4 regions of the Stenotrophomonas sp. 89682_Sma genome follow, and region 3 is predicted to be linked to each of the others. Evidence: predicted binding sites of a transcription regulator. Region 3 holds the regulator's gene; each other region holds the start of a gene.
What was found. Region 3 encodes FliA, which starts transcription of late flagellar genes. Its sites were predicted from a motif close to TAAAGTTTNNCNNNCNNNGGCCGATAA; they were not measured.

Region 1: a site for FliA is predicted at 2,595-2,621, ahead of ACZK29_RS19170 (methyl-accepting chemotaxis protein). Genes of this name have one in related genera too.
Region 2: a site for FliA is predicted at 2,266-2,292, ahead of ACZK29_RS06280 (methyl-accepting chemotaxis protein). Genes of this name have one in related genera too.
Region 4: a site for FliA is predicted at 1,457-1,483, ahead of ACZK29_RS06410 (GGDEF domain-containing protein). Genes of this name have one in related genera too.

Annotation. Positions count from the first base shown of each region.
Region 1 covers NZ_CM151147.1:4,164,773-4,168,969, reverse strand. The annotation lists gene ACZK29_RS19185 (MarR family winged helix-turn-helix transcriptional regulator) at 113-577, opposite strand; gene ACZK29_RS19180 (S41 family peptidase) at 627-1,538, shown strand; gene ACZK29_RS19175 (NAD-dependent epimerase/dehydratase family protein) at 1,637-2,530, shown strand; gene ACZK29_RS19170 (methyl-accepting chemotaxis protein) at 2,740-4,197, shown strand, end outside.
Region 2 covers NZ_CM151147.1:1,352,930-1,357,126, forward strand. The annotation lists gene mutS (DNA mismatch repair protein MutS) at 1-374, opposite strand, end outside; gene ACZK29_RS06270 (barstar family protein) at 510-902, opposite strand; gene ACZK29_RS06275 (hypothetical protein) at 1,528-1,986, shown strand; gene ACZK29_RS06280 (methyl-accepting chemotaxis protein) at 2,324-4,197, shown strand, end outside.
Region 3 covers NZ_CM151147.1:2,142,555-2,146,751, forward strand. The annotation lists gene ACZK29_RS09945 (chemotaxis protein CheA) at 1-243, opposite strand, end outside; gene ACZK29_RS09950 (protein phosphatase CheZ) at 246-851, opposite strand; gene cheY (chemotaxis response regulator CheY) at 851-1,243, opposite strand; gene ACZK29_RS09960 (RNA polymerase sigma factor FliA) at 1,301-2,044, opposite strand; gene ACZK29_RS09965 (MinD/ParA family ATP-binding protein) at 2,041-2,928, opposite strand; gene flhF (flagellar biosynthesis protein FlhF) at 2,915-4,197, opposite strand, start outside.
Region 4 covers NZ_CM151147.1:1,381,000-1,385,196, forward strand. The annotation lists gene ACZK29_RS06410 (GGDEF domain-containing protein) at 9-1,424, opposite strand; gene ACZK29_RS06415 (TonB-dependent siderophore receptor) at 1,713-3,962, shown strand; gene ACZK29_RS06420 (hypothetical protein) at 4,008-4,197, opposite strand, start outside.

The DNA of each region.
Region 1 (4,197 bases), 2.0 Mb from region 3:
CTCGCCATGGCCTTCACGCCACGTGCGCACGCGCTTGATGGCCTGGCCATTCAGGCGATCGCAGCGGGTGCCGCCGTCCACGAAGAGGCGAGGCATCGGCGACGGCGCAGTGTCAGCGCCGGCGGGCGTCGCGCAGGCGTTGCGCGAATGGCCGCTGCTCCAGAACCTGCAGTGCTTCGCGCAGCACCTGCTCCAGCGACTGGCCGAGATCCGCATCGAGGCTGCGCGCGGCGCGTGCGGTGGCCTGCCATTGCGCCTGCAGCGCCGGCAGTGCCTGCAGTGCCTGCGGGCTCAGCTGCAGGATGCGCTCGCGGCTGTCTTCGCCGATGACGGCGTGCAGCCAGCCGTCGCGCACCATCGCAGCCACCGTCTGACTGAGTGCCGAATGGCTGAGCCCGCAGGCCAGCGCCAGATCCTTGATGCGGCAGGGGCCCTGCGCCATCAGCGTGCGCAGCACCGGGGTGTAGCGCGGCCGGTAGTCCAGCTGCAGGTCGCGATAGGCCTGCTCGACCGCCGGATCGAGCTGGTCCAGCAGGGCGCGCAGCAATGTTCCCAGAGAGGCATGTTGGAGATCCATGCCCACAATGATATATAAGCACTTATATATCATCAACGCGGGGGCGGTCATGGCGGTTTCGTGGATGCTGGGCGCGCTGCTGGCCGCGTCCTGCCCGGCCCAGGACACAGTGCTGCAGGCGGCGGCTGCGGCAATAGAGGCGCACTATCTGGATGTGGCCGAAGGCGCGCGCATCGCCGACGCGGTGCGTGGCTGGTCCACCCAGCAGCGCTATGTGGACAGCTGCACGGACCCGAAGGGCTTCAGTGCGCGCCTGAACCAGGATCTGGACGTGTTCGACGGCCACTTCCATGTGGAACGGGTGGATGCCGGCGCCGGCCAGGACGATTGGCTGATGGCCTGGCGTGCGGATGCTCGCAGCAACGGTGCGGGCGTGCGCGAGGTGCGGGTGCTGGAAGGCAATATCGGTTACCTGCGGCTGAGCACCTTCTATCCGCTCGATCTGGCACGGCCCAGGCTCGCGGCAGCGTTCACCCTGCTGGCCGACACCGAGGGCCTGGTGCTGGATCTGCGCCAGAACGGAGGCGGTGATGATGGCAGCGCCGACCTGCTGGTGCGGACCCTGCTGGAGCCGGGTGTCACCGCAGTGCAGGCGCTGGAGCAGCGTGGCCGGCGTACCCCGGTGCCGCTGCCGCCAGCAAGCCTTCCGCTGTACCTGAAGCCGCTGGTGATACTGATCGACCGCCGCACCGGCTCGGCGGCCGAGTTCGTCGCGTACTCGCTGCAGGCGCTGGGGCGTGCGCGCATCGTCGGTGGCCGTAGTGGCGGTGCCGCACATATGTTCGATGATCCTGTGCTGCTGCCCGATGGCTATCAGATCAGCATTCCGGATCGGCAACCGATCAATCTGCGCACCGGTGGCAACTGGGAACGGAACGGTGTCGCGCCTGACGTGGCAGGCGGCGACGACCCGCTGTTCATCGCGCGCCAACTGCTGGCTCCGCCGAAGTCGTCAAGATGAACGCACAGTTGCGCGGTTGTCCTATCGCAGATGCGCCGTTGCATGCCTAGAATCGAAGCATCCCGGTAGTTCCCGGGCGCTTCGAGTGAATGGACTCAATGAAGATTCTGCTGACCGGCAGTTCCGGGCGGATCGGGCGCGCGATCTTCGGCGCGCTGGCGGGTGCCCATGAAGTGGTGGGCCTGGACCGTAGCCCGTTCGCCACCACGCGCATCATTGCCGATGTCACCGATCATCAAGCCGTCGCGCGCGCGGTGCGGGGCGTCGACGCGGTCATTCATACCGCGGCCCTGCATGCGCCGCACGTCGGTCTGGTGCCGGATGCGGTGTTCCAGCAGATCAATGTGGACGCGACGGCGCACCTGCTGCAGGCAGCGCGCGAGGCAGGTGCACGGCGGTTCGTGTTGACCAGTACCACTGCGCTGTACGGCCACGCGGTGGTGGCAGGAGGATGCCGCTGGATCGATGAGGATACCGAGCCGTTGCCGCGAACGATCTACCACCGCAGCAAGCTGCAGGCCGAGGCCCTGGCTGAAGCTGCGGCCGGACCGGACTTCGGCGTGCGCGTGCTGCGGATGGGGCGCTGCTTCCCGGAACCGCCGGAACGGATGGCGATGTTCCGGTTGCATCGAGGGATCGACGCCCGTGACGTGGCCAGTGCCCATGCCGCGCTGCTGCTGGATGAGGGGCCGGCCTTCGCCCGCTACATCGCCTGCGCAGCGACCCCGTTCCGGCGCGAGGATTGCCTGGAACTTGCCACCCAGCCGCGCAACGTACTGGCCCGGCGCGTGCCGCAGCTGCTGGCCGAGTTCGAGCGCCGCGGCTGGCCATTGCCGCTGAGCGTCGACCGCGTCTACGACAGCGCCCGCATCCGCAGAGAGCTGGGGTGGCAACCGCGTTTCGGGCCGGACGCTGTGCTGCAGCAGTACGCCGCAGGCAGCATCGAGGTGTTGCCACGCGCGGAGTGGATCAAGGATCGGGTGGCCGAATAGAGGACGCCGGGACGGCTTTCTGTCCCGTCCCTGAGTGCATTCAGGAATGTGTAGGCCAGTCGCCTCAACCTCGTTGGCAGGCGGCCGCTAACCCGGTGCGCTTCCTGCGCCGGGCGGGTCCCGGCGGCCGGTGGCCTGCGCGACGGATCGCGCGCCTGCGCGGTGCCCTCGCGGTGCCGGTCGTCCTGAACTGCCTTGCGGACCCCTCCATGCCTTCTTCCCGTTCTGCCGCTGCCCGCCGTCCGGGCAGCATCGCCCACAAGCTGATGCTGGGCACCGCTGTCATCGCGCTGCTGTGCTTCGGCCTGACGGCGTTCCTGATCTATCGCCAGGCCAGTGCCAGCCTGATCGATGCCTCGCGCCAGACCATGACCAGCGAGGCCAACGCCGAAGCGCGCCAGGTCGCTGCCGACCTGGGCACGGCGTTCGCCAGCAACGATGCCATGGTCGAAGCCGTGCTCGCCCAGCGTGCGCGGGGTGACGTGCCTGATCGCGCCAGCCTGGCGGCCGTGCTCGGTGAGCAGCTGCGTACCCACCCGGAATGGCTGGGCAAGAGCACCATGTGGGAGGCCGACGCCTTCGATGGCAAGGATGCCGAGTTCGCCAATACCGAGATGCATGATGCCAGCGGCCGCTACATGAGCTACTGGGCCTGGCATGACGGCAAGCCGCAGCAGTCGACCATGACCGACTACACCGAAGCCGCCGACGGTTCGGCCGACTGGTACGTGGTGCCCAGCCGCGACAAGCTGCCCAAGGTCAGTGAACCCTATGCCTATGACATCGCCGGCCAGCAGGTGCTGATGAGCACGCTGAGCTCGCCGATCGTCGAGAACGGTACCTTCCTCGGCGTGTTCACCGTCGACTTCTCGCTGGCGGCGCTGCAGAAGCACCTGGCGACGCTGACGCCGATGGGCGCAGGCCGCGTCGAGCTGCTTTCGCCCAACGGCGTGGTGCTGGCCTCGGCGAATGCCGCCGAGATCGGCAAGCCGCGCACCGACGCATTGACCCGCAGCATGCTGGCCGACATCGCCGCCGACCGCCGGTTCGAAGCCTTCACGCCCGATGCAGCCGGCAACGTGCGCGTCTACGTGCCGCTACGCGTGGGCAATGCCCCGCAGCGCTTCGCGCTGGGCGTGGTGATGCCGCACGCGGTGATCGTGGCCGAGGCGCGCCAGCTGCTGTGGTTGACGCTGCTGGTGGGCGTGGTGGCCGCGCTGACGCTGAGTGCCGGTGTCTACGTGCTGCTGCGCCGCCTGGCGATCCGCCCGTTGGCCGAAGCGGTGCGGGTGGCGGGTGACGTCGCCGCCGGCAAGCTCGACAGCACCTTGCCTGCGCGCAGCAACGATGAAGTGGGCCGCCTGCTGGACGCGATGCAGGGCATGCGCGGGCAGCTGCAGGCGGTGATGGCGGCGCAGGCGGAAATGGCGCGCCGCCACGATGCTGGCGAGCTGAGCTACCGCATGGACGCCACTGCCTTCCCCGGCGAGTACGGCCGCATGGTGGCCGACAGCAACCAGCTGGTGGCTTCCAGCAATGCGGTCACCCAGCGCCTGGTCGAGGTGATGCAGCGTTACGCGGTGGGTGACCTCAGCGTGGACATGGAAGCGCTGCCGGGCGAGAAGGCGGTGTTCACCGCAGCGATGGCCACCACCAAGAGCAACCTG
Region 2 (4,197 bases), 790 kb from region 3:
TCCAGCAGCGCCTCGTCGGTGACGGTGCCGGGGGTGACGATGCGCACCACCTTGCGTTCGACCAGGCCCTTGGCCAGCGCCGGGTCACCGATCTGCTCGCAGATCGCCACCGACTCGCCCAGCGCCACCAGCCGTGCCAGGTAGCCTTCGTAGGCATGCACCGGCACGCCGGCCATCGGAATCGGTGCGCCGCCGGAGCTGCCACGCTGGGTCAGGGTGATGTCGAGCAGGCGCGCGGCCTTGCGCGCGTCGTCGTAGAACAGCTCGTAGAAGTCGCCCATGCGGAAGAACAGCAGCAGGTCCGGATAGTCGGACTTGGCTGCGAAGAACTGCTTCATCAGCGGGGTGTGTTCAGCGGACTTGTCTTTGGACATGGGACTCGTGGATCTGGGCGTCCGGCCGCGCCAGAGGGCGGCGGCAGCGGAGCGGGTACAGGGCCGTCCATGGTAACTGCTGGGGCCGGTGGACGCCGCTGCGGTTGGCGGGCATTGCCCGTGCGGGGCACGCAGTCAGGCCGGGATGAGGGTGATCCGCCGGTGGCTGGCGAAGATCTCCATCACGATCTCGAAGTAGGTCTGGCCCTGGCCCTGCTGCAGGGCGTCCAGCTGGAGCACAATGGCCCGCGTGTTGAAGGTGCCCGGGGCTTGAAGCTTGGACTGTAGCCACTGGCAGGTGGCAATTTGCCCCAGTGCGGCGCGGCTGTGCTCGATATCACTCCAGATGACCGTGGCACGGTCGTGGCCGGCCAGCGCGCCATAGCCGCCATGCAGCAGGTCGTCCAGCGCGTCCAGGCTTGGCCCGAGCTGCCAGCCCTCGTCGGCCATGAACACGCGGTTGATCTCCGCGTACAGGCTAGGGATGTCGTGAATGGCACAGCCTTCAATCTGCAGGACAAGCGTCATATGTCGACTGTAGCGTCGTTTCCTGTGCGTTGGGCATGGCTGAGCGCCGGATGCTTTGGGACCCACGCTGGGGTTTCGCATACTTCTTCGCTGAGTCAAGGTGCTCGGCACTCCCGTCGCGGCGCGCGCCGGTTTGCAGGGAAGAAAACGATGTGACCCATCCCCAATAGCAGGGCCAGCAGCTGGTAGAGAGATCGCCCGAAGTCTTCTTCTTATTAATTGATTGGTGCCATCGGCAGCAGGACCCCCTCGGGCGCGCTCAACTTCCACTGTCAGTGATGATTGGCTGGGTGATGGAAATAGTTTCTCATCCTGTATCATCGGCGAGAAAGGTCTGGCAAATTGTTTCTGGCATGGTCAGTAACGTTGCATCTGCGTCTCCGGTGCGATGGGGGTTGTTTGATCTGTCCCCGTTGTGAGCAGGGTGAGGTGTTGAAAGCTCAAGTAAAGGAGCGCGGCGTTCAGATATTTGTCTGCGACGAGTGTGATGCCGTGTGGTTCTCCTTGGCTGCGGTAGGGGTCTCTCCGTTCAGAGACCTTGAGGGGTATCTTGAGGAAATTTCCGTCGCCCCGTCCTGGGAGTCAATTTCTGTGGACAGGCATGAGTAGAAAGTACGCAATTTCCATGCACTCCTTGATCGTGTTGCCTCAGCGCAGCGCGTGGGTCCGTGCAGCATGGGGTGACCTTCCCGTCTCCTACTTCCAGAGCGACGAAAATCTGAATGACTGCAGTTTTATTGACTTGAAGGTCAACAAGTGGGAGATCAGTGGCAGTGGAGCCCAAGGGGGTCTGGACCCCTTCATCAGGGTTGAAATACTCAAGGGCCGGGGACTCGTAGATTACCTGGGGGAAACAGAATTTCGCCCGGCTGTAGATGTCGCTCAGGAAATTCTGCTTGTTTTCGAGTTGGACGATGGTGGTGATGAATCCGACGAGTGGCTGTTGATGCGGCTTGTATCTGTCCTGGCTGACGGCAGCAGGCTCTATTGCTGGAGGGACGGCTTCCAGCAGATCGGCATGGAGTTTTTCAGCGCTGTCCCGGCATTGGGGGGCGTTCGGGTGCGGCTGCAGCAGCGTGGGTAGCCCTGCGATGGCAGCTGCCAGATTGCAGCCCTGATGGTAGTTGCGAAGTGGCGCGCGTTATTCCTCTGGACAGCGGGGGGATCGATGGGCTTCATCCTCGTCTTCCGTACATCAAGTGAAGGCTTCTGCAGTCACGACTCGCGAGCGCTGCGTGATGATTGCGATTGATGTGCTCGTACATTGATATGCCCAGCAGGAATAACCACCTCAATTGAATGTGTCCTTCACACCTGTCTGCACAGTTCCAGAGTTTTAGATCGATATAATAATACCGACCCATAAAGTTTCCCCTGCCTGCGCCGCCATCGATCGTACGGCCATGATCAAGGGAATTGAGATGCTCGCCTTACGCAACCTCCGAGTGGGATCCCGGCTGGGTGCCGGGTTCGGTTTGCTGCTGCTGTTCATCGTGGCCATCGTCGGCCTGGCGCTGTACGGAAATCACCTGAAGTCTGCCCAGTTCGAGAAAGTGGTGGACGTCAACATGGTGAAGATGCGGCTGTTGAACGACATGCTGGATACCAACAACGCGGTGTTGATGCACCGCCGGCTGATGGTGATCAAGCGCGGTGAGGATTTCGACAAGGATTATCAGAAGGCGCAGGAGCTGTCGCAGACCTACGACGGTATCTGGGCCAAGTACATCAAGATTCCGCGCGACGCGACCGGCGATACCTTGGTTGCGAAAATCGACGCGGCACGCAAGGCCACCGACGCCTCCACCCAGCATCTGCACGAGCGCATGAAGGTCGGGGACTTCGATGGCGCGGCCAAAGAGTTGCTCGCCGAGCACGGCTTGGCCACCGCATGGAATGAGGCGATCTCGACCCTGCTGCGGCATCAGGAGACACTGACCGAGCGCAGCCGCGAGGAATACCGTTCAACCGAATCCTGGACCGGCACGTTGTCGATCGTGTTCGGGGTGCTGAGCCTGATACTTGGTTCACTGGCGGCGTGGGCCATCACCCGCAGCCTGACCCGCCCGCTGGAAGGTGCGGTGAAGCTGGCCGACGGCATCGCCAACGGGCGGCTGGACAGCAGCATCGACGCGTCCGGCAACGATGAGGTGACGCAGCTGCTCAGGTCGATGCAGCGCATGCAGGCGCAGTTGCAGTCGGTGATGGCGGCGCAGGGCGAGCTGGCCCGCCAGCACGATGCGGGCAGCCTCAGCTATCGCATGGATGAGAGTGCCTTCCCCGGCGACTACGGGCGCATGGTGCACGAGACCAATGCGCTGGTCGGCTCGCACGTGCAGGTGCAGAACCGGCTGATCGAAGTGATGAAGCATTACGCCCGTGGCGACCTGTCGGTGGACATGGATCCGCTGCCGGGCGAGAAGGCTGCGATCACCCAGGCCATGGACGAAACCAAGACCAGCCTGTCGGCGATCAACAGCGAGATCCGCCGGTTGGCGACAGCGGCCGCGGCAGGCGACTTCAGCCTGCGCGGTGACGAAGATCGCTTCGCCTACGATTTCCGCGACATGGTGGCCGGGCTCAACCGGTTGATGCAGACCACGGACGAGAATCTGGTACAGGTATCGACCCTGCTGCAGGCGATCTCGCGCGGTGACCTCACCGTACGCATGCAGGGTGACTTCCACGGCGTGTTCGCCCGCATGCGCGATGACTGCAATGCCACCGTCGATCAGCTCAAGCAGATTGTCGGCCGCATCCAGTCCAGCGCGTCCAGCATCAACCTGGCAGCAGGCGAGATTGCCTCGGGCAACACCGATCTGTCGCGTCGCACCGAGCAGCAGGCGGCGAACCTGGAAGAGACGGCGGCGTCGATGGAAGAACTGACCTCCACCGTGAAGCAGAACGCCGAGCACGCACGCCAGGCCAACCAACTCGCGATCGGCGCGCACGGTGTCGCCTCGCAGGGCGGCGAGGTGGTCGGCCAGGTGGTCACCACGATGTCGGCCATCGAAGCCTCGTCGAAGAAGATTGCCGAGATCATCAGCGTCATCGACGGCATCGCCTTCCAGACCAACATCCTGGCCTTGAACGCGGCGGTGGAAGCTGCGCGTGCCGGCGAGCAGGGCAGGGGCTTTGCGGTGGTGGCCAGTGAGGTGCGCACGCTGGCACAGCGCTCGGCCGGTGCGGCCAAGGAGATCAAGGGCCTGATCGAGGATTCGGTCGGCAAGGTCGCCGATGGATCGGCGCTGGTCCGCCAGGCAGGCACCACGATGGGCGAGATCGTGGCGTCGGT
Region 3 (4,197 bases):
CGCCTGCCCGGCACGCGCGATGCCCAGGGCTTCTTCAGCGGCGTGGCACAGCTCGACCATGGCGGTGACGCCAAGGAAACCGGCGCCGCCCTTGAGCGTGTGGTAGCCGCGGAATACCGCGTTGAGTTGCTCGGCGTCCTGCGGTGCCTGCTCCAGCGACACCAGCTGTTCGCCCAGGCGATCCAGGATTTCCTGGGCCTCGATGATGAAATCGGCAGTGATGTCGTCGGATACCGCGCTCATGCTTATAGCCCCAGGTCCGACAACAGGTCGTCGGCGTCGTTCTGCGAGACCGCGTGGCGGTCCAGTCCCTTCAGTGCCGGCCCGGCCAGTTCCGGATCGGTGCGATGCTGTTCCGGCGGCAGGCCGAGTGCGCCAAAGCCCTCGTGCACGCGGCGGACGATGCCGACCACGCGACGGATGATCTGCCCGGTCAGGTCCTGGTAGCTCTGGGTCAGGGCGATTTCGGTGAGGTTGTGGCGGATGCGCTCGAGCTGCGCGTCCTGGCCCGGCTGCAGGCCTTCGGCGCGCAGCTGTTCGGTCAGGCTGCGGCATTCCTCGGCCAGGTCCAGGGTGCGGTGCGTGGCCTGTTCGGTCATCGCCACCACGTGGTCAAGGCGTGCGCAGGCGTCGTCCAGCTCACCGGCCTCGCTGGGCACGGTCGGCAGTTCACCCAGTGCCTGTCCCAGCTCGCGGGCCAGCCGCGAGAGGCCGCTCATCATCGGCTGCGTGCGCAGCGCGACCAGTCCGTCGATGCGTTGCCGCCAGGCGGCTTCGTCGCCGGACTCCAGTGCGTCCAGGGCTTCCTGCAGGCGCAGGGCGAGGGCGTTCTTGTCGACCGTGGTATCCATCAGGCGCTGGCCGCCAGGCGTTCGAAGATCTTGCCGAGCTTCTCTTCCAGCGTCTGCGCGGTGAACGGCTTGATGATGTAGCCGTTCACGCCGTTCTGGGCGGCTTCGATGATCTGTTCGCGCTTGGCCTCGGCGGTGACCATCAGCACCGGCAGCGTCTTCAGCTTGGCATCGGCACGGATCGCCTTCAGCAGCTCAATGCCGGTCATCACCGGCATGTTCCAGTCGGTGACCACGAAATCGAACGGCTGGCTCTGCAGCAGCGACAGCGCGGCATGCCCGTCCTCGGCTTCGGCGGTGTTGGTGAAGCCCAGATCGCCCAGCAGGTTCTTGACGATTCGACGCATGGTCGAGAAGTCGTCGACGATCAGGATGCGCATGTTCTTGTTCAAAGCAGAGTTCCTTTGTTGTTCATTCCGGGCGGCCGGGGGCAGCCGCCTCGGGCATGTTCATTCTTCCAGGCCGGCGTCCGCCGCCTCGAAAATCTTGAGCCGGCCACGCAGGCGCAGCACCGCCTGGCCGTGGATCTGGCAGACCCGCGACTCGCTCACGCCGAGCACCGCGCCGATCTCCTTCAGGTTCAGTTCCTGCTCGTAATAGAGCGAGAGCACCAGCTGTTCGCGCTCGGGGAGGTGGCCGATGGCCTTGCCCAGCTCGCGGCCGAACTCGCCGCGCTCCAGCACCTGCTGCGGGGTCGGGCCACCCTGGGCGACGGTGTCCAGCTCGCCCTGGTCCTCGATGCGCGACTCCAGGCTCAGCACCTGGCCGCGTGCGGCGTCTTCCATCAGCCGCAGGTATTCGGGCAGCGGCATCTCCATCGCGGCGGCCACTTCGGTGGCGCTGGCGGCGCGGCCGCTGCTCTGTTCCAGGCGGCGGATGGTGGCGGCGGCATCGCGGGCACGGCGGTGCACCGAGCGCGGCACCCAGTCGCCACGGCGGATCTCGTCGATCATCGAACCGCGGATGCGGATCGAGGCATAGGTCTCGAACGAGGCGCCCTGATCGGCGTCGTAGCTGCGCGACGCTTCGATCAGGCCCATCATGCCGGCCTGGATCAGGTCGTCGACCTCGACGCTCGCCGGCAGGCGTGCGGCCAGGTGGTGGGCGATGCGCCGCACCAGGTCCGAATGCTGGGCGATGACCTCGTTGGCCGCCGAGCGCTGGACTTCCCTGTACTGGGCTGCGCCTTTCATGCGGCCACCCCGCGCTGCTTGAGGATGCGTTCGAGGAAGAACTCGACGCCGCCACGCGGTTCGGTCGGCGCCTGCCAGCGTGCGGTGCGACGCGCGATCTCGGTGATCGCCAGCGCGGCCGGGCTGGATGGATAGGCCTTCACCACCGGCTGCTGGCGCTGTACCGAAAGGCGCAGCCAGTCATCCTGCGGCACGCAGCCCAGGTAGTTCAGCGAGACATCGGCGAGGAACTTCTCGCAGACGCGGGTCAGCTTTTCGTACAGCACGCGGCCCTCGTTGGGGTCGCGCACCATGTTGGCCACCACCTGGATGCGGTCCACGCCGCGTTCGCGCGACAACACCTTGATCAGCGCATACGCGTCGGTGATCGAGGCCGGCTCGTCACAGACCACCACCACGGTATCCTGCGCGGCCTGGCAGAAGGTCAGCACGCCGTCGGTGATGCCGGCGGCGGTGTCCACCACCATGATGTCCAGTTCGCGTTCCAGCTCGGAGAACACGTTGACCAGGCCGACGTGCTCGGCCGGGGCCAGCTCGGCCATGTGCCGGCGGCCGGATGCGGCCGGCACCACCAGCACGCCGTTCGGGCCTTCGACGATGACGTCTTCCAGCGAGCAGCGGCCGGCGACCAGGTCGGCCAGCGTGAAGGTCGGGTTCAGCCCCAGGATCACGTCGATGTTGGCCAGGCCCAGGTCGGCGTCCAGCAGCAGCGTGCGCTTGCCCATGCCGGCCAGTGCCACGGCCAGGTTGGCGGACACATTCGTCTTGCCCACGCCGCCCTTGCCGCCAGTGACGGCAATGGTGCGCACAGGGCCGAGCGGCTCGCTGCGGGTGGCCGACAGCGGGAAGGTCTTGGTCAGCTTGGCGTACTCACGCGACGGCATGGTTCAACTCCGGGTTGCAGGGCATATCGGCCGCGCGGCGCAAATCTTCAAGGCGAAGTACGAGATTGGCCGCACTGGCCCGGTGCAGGTCCTCCGGAACGTCCTGCCCATCGGTCACCCAGGTGATCGGCAGGGCGTGGTCCACGGCCACCGACAGGGCGTTGCCGAAGCGGCCGGTCTCGTCCAGCTTGCTCAGCACCAGGCCCTGCAGGTTGGCGGCGCCGAAGCGGCGGACCACCTCGTCCATGTCGCCGAAGCTGGTGTTGGCCGGCAGCACCAGCAGGGTGCGTACCTGCCGGGCGGCGCGCAGCCACTGCAGCTGCGCGGCCAGGGCGCGGTCGCGCGGGCCCAGGCCGGCGGTGTCGATCAGCACCAGCTTGTAGTCCTTCAGGCGTTCCAGCAGCTGGTCCAGATCGGTGCCGCTGTTGGCCTCGTGCACGGCGATGCCGAGCTGGCGGCCGTAGCCATACAGCTGCTCACGGGCGCCGATGCGGGTGGTGTCGGTGGTGATCAGGGCGACGTCACGCGGGGCGTGCTTCTCGGCGAAGCGCGAGGCCAGCTTGGCGATGGTGGTGGTCTTGCCGGCGCCGGTCGGGCCGACCAGGGCGATCACACCACCTTCTTCCAGCGGGTCGACCGGGGCGATCGGCAGCTTGCGAGAGATCAGCCCCAGCATCAGGCCGCGGCCACGATGGGCTTCGGTCTCCAGCGGGATCTGCATGGCCACGTCGCGGGCCAGCCCAGCGTCGAAGCCGTATTCGTCCATCAGGTCCAGCGCAGTGGCGCGCACCGGGCTGCCACGCAGGCGCTCGTCGGTGAAGCGGTTCATCTCGCGCTCGATCACCTGGCGCATGCCGGCCACTTCCTGGCGCAGCAGGCGGATCTCGGCGTCGTCCTGGGCAACCACGGTCAGCGTCGGTGCCGGGGCCAGCATGGGGGCCGGGCTGGCTTCGCCGGCGGCTTCGACCGCTGCCGGTTCGCTGGCGGCGATGGCCGGCTGCGGTTCGGCGACGGCCGCGCCCGGCAGCGGCGGCGGCTGCACGGCGGGGGGCACGCTTTCGTGATGCATGTCGTGCGGCGGGTCGATCTGGAAGCGGGCACGGTTGGCTGGCGCGCTGACGGCCGGTGCCGGTGCAACGATGGCTTCAGCGAACGGGGCGAAGATCTGTTCCGGTAGCGTCGGTTCGTTGACGGCGGCGCGCGCCAGAGTGGCTGCGAAGCCGGTGCTGCCGCGGGTCGGCACGATCTCGTCGGCGCTGTCCAGGGTGC
Region 4 (4,197 bases), 760 kb from region 3:
TCCTGCCGTCATCGCTGCAGTGCACGCCGCCCCGGGGCTTCCTGCAGGTCCGCGCTGGCCACCACCACGCGGTTGCGGCCGCTGCGCTTGGCCTCGTACATCGCGGCGTCGGCACGTGCCATCAGCCGCTCGTAATCCGGATGACCATCGTGACCGGCCACGCCGATGCTGGCGGTCAGCTCCAGCACCTGGCCGTTGGCCAATGCCACGGGTGACTGCGCGATCTGCCGGCGCAGGCTCTCGGCGATCACCGCGGCCTGTGATTCGCTGGCCGCGACCAGCACCACCACGAACTCCTCGCCGCCATAGCGGAACAGGTAATCACTGCCGCGGGTCAGCTGGCCGAGCAGGCCGGCGACGTGCTGCAACGCGCGGTCGCCGGCATCGTGGCCGTGGCCGTCGTTGATTGCCTTGAAATGATCCAGGTCGAGCAGCAGCAGCGAGAACGGCGTGCGGTTGCGGGTGGCCAGCTCGATTTCCCGGCGCAGCACGGTGGGCAGGAAGCGGCGGTTGAGCAGGTTGGTCAGGGCATCGCTGCCGGCATCCAGTTCGCCGATGCGTTCGAACAGCAGCGTCATCAGGGTGCGGATCGCGGCCAGGTCCTCGCGGATGGCCGGCAGCACCGCCAGTCGCTGCGCCGGAGCATCGCCACTCGCGCGCTGCAGGTGGCCGTCAATGCGGGCCATCAACTGGCCCACCTGCTGCGTTTCGCTGCTTTCGCCGAAGCTGGGGATACCCTTGTGGGTGAACCACAGGCCGAACTCCGAGGTGGCGAGGCTGGCGTTGTCGCTGGCCTGCACGTGGCCGGCGAGTGCGTAGAGCAGGGCGTTCTCCCAGTCCAGCAGCAGTGCGCGCTGGCGCTCGCGTTCGGTACCGACGTTCTGCACCAGCGAGAACAGCCTGTAGGCGGCGTCGGCACGGGTGGAGCGTTCGCGCGCATGGGTGTAGGCCAGGGTCATGCCTTCCATGGCGATGTCCATGATCGCGCTGAGGCAGTCGATGGCAGCGAAGGCGGTGGCGCTGTCCGGCGCATCGTCGCGTAGGCGCAGGAACAGTTCGTGCTTGAGCACGCGTGCGCCGCGGGTGACCAGATCGACCGGAATGCCAACCCGCGCATGCACGTCGCCGATCACCCGCTGCGAGGCGACGGTGGCGACGACGCCGGCGGTGTCGGTGGTCAGCAGTTGTACCAGCCAGCGCTGCATGGCCGGCTGCAGGCGCTGCTTGACCTGCTCGTGGGACAGGAAGCGGCGCGCGCGGCCATCCTGCAGCAGCACTTCATAGAAGCGCCCGGCGAGCGCCGGTGGCGCGTCCGCGGCGGCGGCGTGCAGCAGCGCGGTGGCGGCTGGGCCGGCCTGCTGCAGGCACAGTTGCCACGCCTCGGCCAGCGGTTGGCTGGCTTCATCCAGTTGGGGTGTTTCCACGTCGATCTCTGACTGCGTACGGCAAACCACGGGTATCGGCCGCGGCGGCGTGCGGTTGATGGCGGGTTAGCCAGCCAGTTTACGCGGGGTGCAGGGTTGCGCGGTGCGCAAACCACATCGGTGCCGCTGCGGCAATGCGCGAACGCATTTGAGAATCACTCGCATTAATGGGAGAATGCGCGCACGGAGCGGGGTGCAGGTGCCTGCAGCAACGTTCCGCACCTCCCCCTCGTCGTTGCCTCAAGCCCTTTGCCAGAGGCCCCGTAGCCCTGCCAGAAGGTCCTGATCATGTCCCCTGCCGTTGTCCTTTCGCCGCGCCCGCTGGCGCTCGCCGTTACCGCCCTGTTGGCGGGCGGCGCCCTGACCGCCCATGCCGAAACCGACGCCACCGATATCGACACGGTGCATGTCACCGCCTCGCAGATCGCACGCCAAGCGCTGGGTACCTCGACGATCACCGCCGAGGACATCGCCAGGCGCCCGCCGGCCAACGACATCGCCGAGCTGCTTCGCACCATGCCGGGCGTCAACCTGACCGGCAACAGTGCCTCCGGCCAGTACGGCAACAACCGCCAGATCGATCTGCGCGGCATGGGCCCGGAAAACACCCTGATCCTGGTCGATGGCAAGCGCATCGGTGCCCGCGATGCAGTACGCATGGGCCGCAGCGGCGAGCGCAATACCCGTGGCGATACCAACTGGGTGCCGGCGGAAATGATCGAGCGCATCGAGGTGCTGCGCGGCCCGGCGGCGGCACGCTATGGCTCCGGTGCTTCCGGCGGCGTGGTCAACATCATCACCAAGCGCCCGACCGGCGACCTGACCGGTGCGGTGGACCTGTATGGGCTGGTGCCCGAACACAGCGCCGAAGGTGGCAGCGAACGCATCGGCCTGCAGCTGAGTGGGCCGATGACCGACACCCTGTCGTTCCGCCTGTACGGCAATCTCAACAAGACCGACGCGGACTCGCTGGAGCTCAACCGCCAGTACGCTACCAACCCGAACGCGGTACCGCCGGCCGGTCGTGAGGGCGTCAAGAACCGCGATGTCAACGCGCTGCTGCGCTGGGACGTGACCGCCAACCAGGTGGTCGAGTTTGAAGCCGGCACCAGCCGCCAGGGCAACATCTACGCCGGCGACCGTGCGGTCAGCACCACCGGCACTTCGACCGGCATCGATCTGGCCGCCTTGGCCGACGACAAGGCGGAAACCAACCGCATGTACCGCAACACCGGCGCGATCACCCATCGTGGCCGCTGGGGCGATGTCACCTCGCGGGTGACGGCCGCGGTGGAGGCGGTGAACAACTCGCGCATCAACGAAGGCCTGGCCGGTGGCCCGGAAGGCAGCTTCAACGGTACCGACTGGTCGACCTCGCGCCTGCGCAATTACCAGCTGGATGGCGAAGTGAGCTTCCCGACCACGCTGGGCGGCGCCGAGAACATCTGGACGCTTGGCTTTGAATACCTGGACAGCCGCCTGACCGACCCGTACTCGATGAGCCAGTCCAGCAGCAGCGGCGGCGGCATCCCGGGGCTGTCGGCCGATCGTGCGCGGGGCAAGGCCGATGCGCAGACCACCGCCGTGTTCGTCGAAGACAACATCTACCTGGGTGAGCGCTGGATCGTTACCCCGGGCCTGCGCTTCGACCACCACAGCCAGTTCGGCAATAACACCAGCCCCAGCCTCAACGCGCAGTTCCGCATCAACGGCGACTGGGTGGTGAAGGGGGGCATCGCCCGTGCATTCAAGGCGCCGAACCTGTACCAGTCGAATCCAGACTATCTGTACTACACCCGCGGCAACGGTTGCCCGAATGCACTGCCGAGCCTGGGCGCCGGCTGCTACATGCGCGGCAGCGCGGACCTGAAGGCGGAAACCAGCCTGAACAAGGAACTGGGCATCGAATGGGCGCCGCAGAGCGGCTGGCAGGCGTCGCTGACCTACTTCCACAACGACTACAAGGACAAGATCCAGGCCGGCTACGACCAGATCGGCCTGACCGCCGACGGCCGCGGCCGCATCTTCCGCTGGGAGAACGCACCGAAGGCGATCGTGCAGGGGCTGGAAGGCAATCTGGTGGTCCCGCTGCTGGGCGAGCAGGGCAACCGCCTGAAGTGGAGCAACAACTTCACCTACATGGTGGAGAACGAGAACAAGACCACGCGCCAGCCGTTGTCGGTGATCCCGAAGTACACCATCAACACGATGCTGGACTGGCAGGCCACCGACAAGCTGTCGTTGCTGCTGACTGGCACGTTCTATGGCAAGCAGAAGCCGGCTACCACCAACATCAACAACGATCCGCGCTGTACCGGCACCTGCGATCCGTCGCTCGCGCTGCAGGATCGTGGTGCATACAACATCTGGGGCGTGAGCGCGCGCTACAAGGTGACCGAGACGGTCAGCTTCGGCTTCGGCGTCAACAACCTGGCTGACAAGCGCCTGTTCCGTGAGGCCAACAGCAGCGATGCCGGCGCGGCAACCTATAACGAGCCGGGCCGCGCGTACTGGGCCAGCCTGCGCTTCGGATTCTGACTGGATGAGCGCTGCGCCGGGGAGCTCCCCGGCGCAGCCTGATGGTTACTTCACCTGCCGGCAATCGCGCAGGTGGACGCCACCGGTGTCCATCTTGTCGACCACGCCCTCCAACTTCACCCAGTCGTTCTCGCGCAGAGTGGCACCCAGCGCCATCTGATCCGGGGCCAGCGCACAGTGCACGGTGAAGTTGGCGTTGTTGTCGTCGTTCGACTGGCGTCCACCAATGCCACCG